DNA from 2 places in the Bacillus sp. AC266 genome. Region 1 is predicted to be linked to the other one. Evidence: riboswitches for the same ligand, from Rfam matches in the RefSeq annotation. Region 1 holds a riboswitch; the other holds the start of a gene.
What was found. A riboswitch is a leader RNA that binds a small molecule or an ion and turns the genes downstream of it on or off. The one in region 1 is predicted to bind cyclic di-AMP.
Positions count from the first base shown of each region.

Region 2: another riboswitch for cyclic di-AMP. It lies ahead of AC0IXC_RS21970 (hypothetical protein); the one in region 1 lies ahead of AC0IXC_RS13690 (APC family permease).

Region 1 covers NZ_CEEDEC010000003.1:98,402-101,835, forward strand. The annotation lists gene AC0IXC_RS13690 (APC family permease) at 1-1,561, opposite strand, end outside; cyclic di-AMP (ydaO/yuaA leader) riboswitch at 1,706-1,852, opposite strand; gene AC0IXC_RS13695 (hypothetical protein) at 1,992-2,120, shown strand; gene panE (2-dehydropantoate 2-reductase) at 2,183-3,115, opposite strand; gene AC0IXC_RS13705 (hypothetical protein) at 3,291-3,434, shown strand, end outside.
Region 2 covers NZ_CEEDEC010000005.1:385,519-388,952, forward strand. The annotation lists gene kdpA (potassium-transporting ATPase subunit KdpA) at 1-630, opposite strand, end outside; gene kdpF (K(+)-transporting ATPase subunit F) at 650-730, opposite strand; gene AC0IXC_RS21960 (SipW-dependent-type signal peptide-containing protein) at 727-831, opposite strand; cyclic di-AMP (ydaO/yuaA leader) riboswitch at 926-1,071, opposite strand; gene AC0IXC_RS21965 (hypothetical protein) at 1,334-1,564, opposite strand; gene AC0IXC_RS21970 (hypothetical protein) at 1,581-1,967, opposite strand; cyclic di-AMP (ydaO/yuaA leader) riboswitch at 2,061-2,208, opposite strand; gene thiD (bifunctional hydroxymethylpyrimidine kinase/phosphomethylpyrimidine kinase) at 2,294-3,106, opposite strand; gene AC0IXC_RS21980 (thiazole biosynthesis adenylyltransferase ThiF) at 3,122-3,434, opposite strand, start outside.

The DNA.
Region 1 (3,434 bases):
ATCTCTCTTCAAATTTCTTTTCCTCTTCTCTGTCAAAAGCAACATACACAGCGATAACTTGATCTGCAGAAAGAGCTTTAGCATAGTTCAGTGAATTTTCTACTACATGAGTCATACCTGCTACAGGAACGACAATTACATTCCCTTCAATCGGAACAAGTGGTTCACAAGTTTTTAAACTTAATTGATCGCCCACTGCATCATAATGCTTCTTAATTCGATGGAACAAGAAGATAATGAAAGGTAAGAAAATAAGGATTGACCAAACTTGTGCGAACTTAGTTAAAAAGAACATGCTCATAACGATAAAACTAATGACTGCACCAATTAAATTGACCGTTAATCTTAAAGCCCATCCTTCAGGCTTTTCACGAAGCCATTTTAGTACCATTCCAGTTTGAGAAAGTGTAAACGGAATAAATACCCCTACTGCATATAGCGGAATCAAGTGTTCTGTTTTTCCCTGAAAAGCTACAATTAAAATAATCGAAGAAATCCCAAGTATAATAATACCGTTTGAATAACCTAGGCGGTCTCCTCTAATCGTAAACATTCTCGGTATAAATTTATCTTTTGCAAGGTTAACTGCTAATAGCGGAAATGCAGAATAACCTGTGTTAGCCGCAAGAATTAATATTAAAGCTGTTGTACCTTGTATGAAATAGTACATGAAATTACGTCCAAAAGTTTGTTCAGCAATTTGTGAAACGACTGTTACTTCCTTACTTGGGTTAATTCCGTAATAATAAGCTAAAAAGACAATTCCAGAAAATAAAACTGCAAGTAATGCACCCATTGCAAGCAATGTTTTTGCTGCATTGTTAGGTGCAGGATCTTTAAAGTTTGGAATTGCGTTAGATATCGCCTCAACACCCGTTAAAGCAGAGCTTCCTGAAGCAAATGCTCGTAACAGTAAGAACAAACTAATTCCCGCAACTGGTGTTCCAATTGGCGAATGCAGCGTGGGTGAAACGTGACCAGTCAAAATATTATATATTCCTACACCAATTAATATAAATAATGCTACAACGAATAAATAAACCGGATATGCTAAAACGGAAGCTGATTCCGTTACGCCTCTTAAATTTAAGATGGTAATCAATATGACAAATATAATCGCAATGATTACATTATGTGCATGTAAGCTAGGGAAAGCTGATGTGAGCGCATCTGTACCTGCAGATACACTTACTGCAACCGTTAAAATATAATCGACTAATAAAGATCCTCCAGCTATTAATCCCGGATTCATCCCTAAATTTTCTTTTGATACTACGTATGCACCCCCACCATGAGGATAAGCAAAAATAATTTGTCGATAAGATAAAATAAGAGCTGTCAATAATACTAATACCCCAATTGCAATCGGAATGGAATACCAATAAGCTACCGCTCCAAGACCTGCTAAAGCAATTAATATTTGCTCTGGTCCGTATGCAACCGATGACAATGCGTCAGAAGATAAAATTGCTAGCGCCTTCGTTTTATTAAGCTTTTGCTCTCCTAACTCTGTTGATTTTAACGGCCTTCCAATTAAAAACCTTTTGATAGATGAAACCAACGCTGTCCACTCTCCAATAATTTTGCACGAATTTTTCTGCTAATTACAGCGGATAAACTATTTCTTCAGAAAACAAAAAATGTCTACAAGCCATAATGAAATAGACTTGTAGACATTATTTTTTTTGTCGCACAAGCTCCACCTTCCTTCTCAATATAACGCTTACGAGGTTAGCTGTCGGATTCGGGCCTATGAGTAGCCCTACCTTTTTCAAGGATTCACCCCATTGGATTAAGTACTAATCCATAAGAACGGGTCCCCCGCACCATGCGGCTTCAGCGATTTAGAAAATTGAAACTGTGGATTATAATACTCCTTTATTTTCAAAAAGTAAACAAAAATTTTAAAAAAGAAAAAAATTAAAATGATTGCGCATAATCCACCGAAAAATATACATAATGAATACTAAAAATCCACAAAGGAGACCCGTATGTCTAAAGAAAAGAAGCCACTTTTTTCCGATTCATATTTAGATGCAGTAGCAAATGAAATTAATCAGCTATATGGTAAACGTGAAAGAGAACGAAATACGACAGATAAACCGAAAAGAAACGAATAAATTGTCAAAAAGAAATAAAAAAAGGATAGCAACATTTATATTTTGCTATCCTTTACTCTTTTTCATACCATTTCTTTAGTAAAAATCATTTTTTCATATACCTTTAAATTTTGATACACAACACTTAATAAAGGCACATCTATAGACATTTCCTCTGCTAATTTCAATAAGTATCCTTGTAAATGCTTCCCTTCAATGAGCGAACCTTTTTCCATATCCCGTTGCATCGATGACTTCATATCATACGAAATTTTATCAATTGTTTTCATATGTTCCTGGGCAATGTTTTCCTTTACCGGAGCTCCTAATGCCCTCATGATTTGCACAGATTCTTCAAATAAGTTTTGGATAAAATCGCGTCCACCTTCGCTTTCGCGAATCGGTCCTATTGGTGCACGCATTAATGTTGTCACACCTGACATTACAGTAATAAATAAATATTTATGCCACATATCTTGCGTAATATTTTCACTTAAAACAAAACTAGATTTCGTACCCGCAAATGCTTTGGAAATATGATTGATTCTCTCTGAATCTTGAGACTTAATTTCTCCAAATACAAGTCTGTTGGCAGCACTCGTTTGTACAATTTCTCCCTGATCGTTTAATGTCGTCTCTATAAAGCATAGACCGCCAATTACTTTTTCTTCACCGAATTCCTTTTGTAATAGTGATAAATGAGCGATACCATTTAACAATGGGATTATTACAGTATTTTTACCTACAAACGGCTTTAAATCTATGGTCGCCTCGTGTAAATGATACGCTTTTGTTGAAAATAAAATCACATCAAATGGAGTCGTTCTATCTTCTTTCGTTACCAATTTCGGTTGAAATGAAAAATCTCCATTAACACTACGAATAACAAGGCCTTTTTCTTCTAATTGCTGTTTTCTTTTGCTGCGAACGAGAAATGTAACATCTTCTCCCTTTTCTACTAATCGGCCACCGAAAAATCCGCCAACGCCCCCAGCTCCTAATACTAAAATACGCATACAACATCCCCCTTTTTCTAACACAATTATACTAATTTTAGTATACATAACATTATACATGTCCCTTGTTAAATAAGCTGAATTTTCATTCTTAATCTAATGAACAAGAGAGGTTATTTTCAAGAAAAATTGGGCATGTTGTTTCTATAGCTTATACGGAAAGGAAACAATGTAAATGGAGGCAATACAAACAATCGAGGAAAAAGATGTAACAACAGCTATATTTCAATTTATATTCCCGTTTTCGTTTAAAACTGGATATGAACAAAATATGTTCCCTTTCTTACAAAAAAATGATTTTCGACCTTTTCGACTCGAT
Region 2 (3,434 bases), on a different contig from region 1:
TATACTTTGCTTTGCCCCATCGATTGTTTGTGCTGTAACTGCCCCGTCTAACGTTTGTGGTACACCAAGTGCGACAAAGATTAGCGCTGCAACAAACGCAATAGGAAGAAATACTCTCGTTAAAGCTCTCGTAAAATCAACGAAAAAGTTACCAAGTTCTTTTCCAGCGAGTCCTCTTATAAATGCCATAACGAGCGCTAACGTCGTTGCTGGTGCTGCAAACATTAAAAATGTAATCCCGATTAATTGTGATAAATAAGACAAACCATTTTCACCGCTATAATGCTGTAAATTTGTATCAGCCATAAAACTAATTGCTGTATTAAAAGCAAGCGTAGGCTCCATTCCCTCGATATGCGCTGGATTTAGCGGCAGCACACCTTGTAATCTGAAAATGAAATATACAACAACAATCATAAATCCGTTTAGTAAAACGAGTGATAATGCGTACTGTTTCCACGTTTGATTGTATTCTTTTACACCCGTAATTTTAAAAATAAGTTTTTCAAAAGGCCCGAATACTTTATCTAGCGTTTTGCTACCTTGAAAAGCTTTTTCTAAATAAATCCCCGTTGGCTTTGCTACTAGAATAAACAAGAGCATTGTAATAACGACTGCAACCCAAATCATAATGAATGATTCCCCCTAATTAAAACTTTTCTGGATTTAATAATGCGTACACTAAGTACACCGTAATCGCTGCAACAATAACCGATAAGACAATCATCATGATTGCTTCCCTTCTTTCACAACTTTATCTGACCAACTTGCAAGACTTGCCATCGATGCGACTAACCCAACAAAAATACCGATCATTACAACATCTAACATAACTACCCCTCGCTTTTGTTAAAATTTACCATCTAGTTATCAAAAAAAGAACACTAAGCTCTACTTAGTGTTCGAAACGAACAACACAAAGTAAACCTCCTCTCTAAACGCTTACGAGGTTAGCTGTCGGATTCGGGCCTAAAGAGTAGCCCTACTTTCAAAATTGAAAGATTCACCCCAAGTGACAATGCACAAAATTGGTTCCCCCGCTCCATTTCTGGAACTCAGCGATTTTAGGTTTTTTTTGGAAATTTTATGAATGATTTATGAGAGTAAATATACTCCTCTAAATTTAACTTGTAAAGGGGTAAATTACTGAAAATAAGAAAATATCCATCTATTTAAGCGTTTACATTAGTTGTTATTAATATTTTTTCATCTGTTTTCTCGTCTTTCCTTTCTTTTTCACAGAAATGATCTTTTAAATACGAAATAAAAAGAGCGAATTACATGAAGTGCATAGCTTGTTGCACTCAGCATTCGCTCTTTTTTCATTCAACCTTTATTCTCCACGCAAAAAAGCACGCAAATTTCTCCCTCGAATATAAACTTGTGATAATTCCGCATGTAACTGCTCATATTCGGTAATATCCGCCTCTAAATACAAAACATCTTTTGATGGTAATATAATATATGGACCTGGAAAAAGAGGATCGAGCACTACCAATTCGTGAACTCTCTCTACCGATATCGCCCAACGATTCGCTATATCTCCTAGTAACAACACTTTCATCTTCATTTCCCCCGCCCTATTCAAAAAATAAAAAAGAAATATTATCACGGTTCGTAAACACTACAAATTTAGCTCCAATTGTTTCATAGAGCCTGGCCGGATAGCGTTTATTCTTTGTAACAACAGTAATAGGCGCTTGAAAAGAAAAACGAATGTGTTCTGTGAAGAAACTAACTATCGGAAGCTCATCCCCTAGTAAAATCACCTTCTTAATACGTGTGCAAATACTAGTAAAATCCTTCTCCTTATTACAGCTATAAGCTGATTCAAACCCATACTCTCTAACTTCATCCGCTATCTCTTCATTGGCTGTAAAAATAATTAACTCATGCTGAAATGCTACTAGCTCTCTTAAACTCTTTACCTTGTTTTTTTCTCCAACACAAATAAGTGTTAGTTCCATGTACCTCATCCTCCTTAGCATAAAAGAACTCAAACATAGATTGATATTCTCCTATACTAATCAGACCGATGAAGTGATGTATCCATCATGGCACCGTCCTCTCTCAAGACGCTTACGAAGTTAGCTGTCGGATTCGGACTTTGAGAGTAGCCCTACTTTCAACATTGAAAGATTCACCCCTAGTGACGACGCACAAATTGGTTCCTCCGCTCCATACATTTGGACTCAGCGTATTACAAAAAATGTATTCTGGCTGATATATTACTCCTGTATTTTGAAAAAGTAAACACAAAAAAAGCCAGTTAACAAACTGGCTTCTCGTATCTTTATACATGCGTCTTATTCAATTTATATGCAAAATGATTCGTCGGCCCATGACCACTTCCAATATTCAATGGCTCTTCAATTGCTATACTAATAAATCGTTTTGCTTCTTGAACTGCCTCTTCCATCAAGTAGCCTTTCGCAAGTCCTGCTGTAACCGCTGAAGCAAATGTACACCCACTTCCGTGCGTTTGCTTCGAAGGAATTCGTTCACTTCTAAATTCAATAAACTGCTCACCATCAAAGAGTAAATCAATTACTTCATTACCTTGATATTCTGCATGTCCGCCCTTCATAAGCACATATTTAGCTCCTAATTCATGCAATACTTTTGCAGCTTCCTTACTATCTTCTATATTTTGAATCTCCATTCCAGTTAACACTTCTGCTTCCGGAACATTCGGTGTGACAACCGTTGCTACTGGCAATAAATATTCTTTTAATGCTTGTACTGCTTCTTGTTGTAATAATGACGCACCACCTTTAGCAATCATAACAGGATCTAGCACAATATTATTCCAGCCAAATTTCTTAATATGCTCTGCCACAATTTGAATAATTTCACTACTAAATAACATTCCCAGTTTTACAGCATCTGGCGTTAAATCCGTGCCAATTGAATGCAGCTGTTCCGTAATTCCTTCTAAAGAAACAGGATACACCCCTTGAACGCCAAGCGTATTTTGAGCAGTAATTGCTGTAATAGCCGTCATTCCATACACACCAAGCTCTTGGAATGTTTTTAAATCCGCCTGAATCCCAGCGCCGCCTCCGCTATCAGACCCTGCAATCGTTAAAGCTTTATTCACTTTCATTCCACTCATCCTTTTCTACCCAAAATAGCGATGATAAATTGTTTTCGCTTCGCTTATATCTTTCGTTCCATGTACAAGGACACGGCCATCTTTAAAAGCAACTAATCTCTTTTCTTCAACCGAAAATGATAATAAATATGGATTTACATTTAAATCAGTCACACGATCATTCAACAATCTTTTATATTGTTCAAAATCCATTTCCTCTTTATAAGGTGGTCTAATTTGAACTGTATTTCTCCCGCATAACACTGCTGTTTTTGAAGTGTTTTCCTTATTTAAATACGGATATAGTGCTTGCTCACCACACGATAGACAATTATGTTTA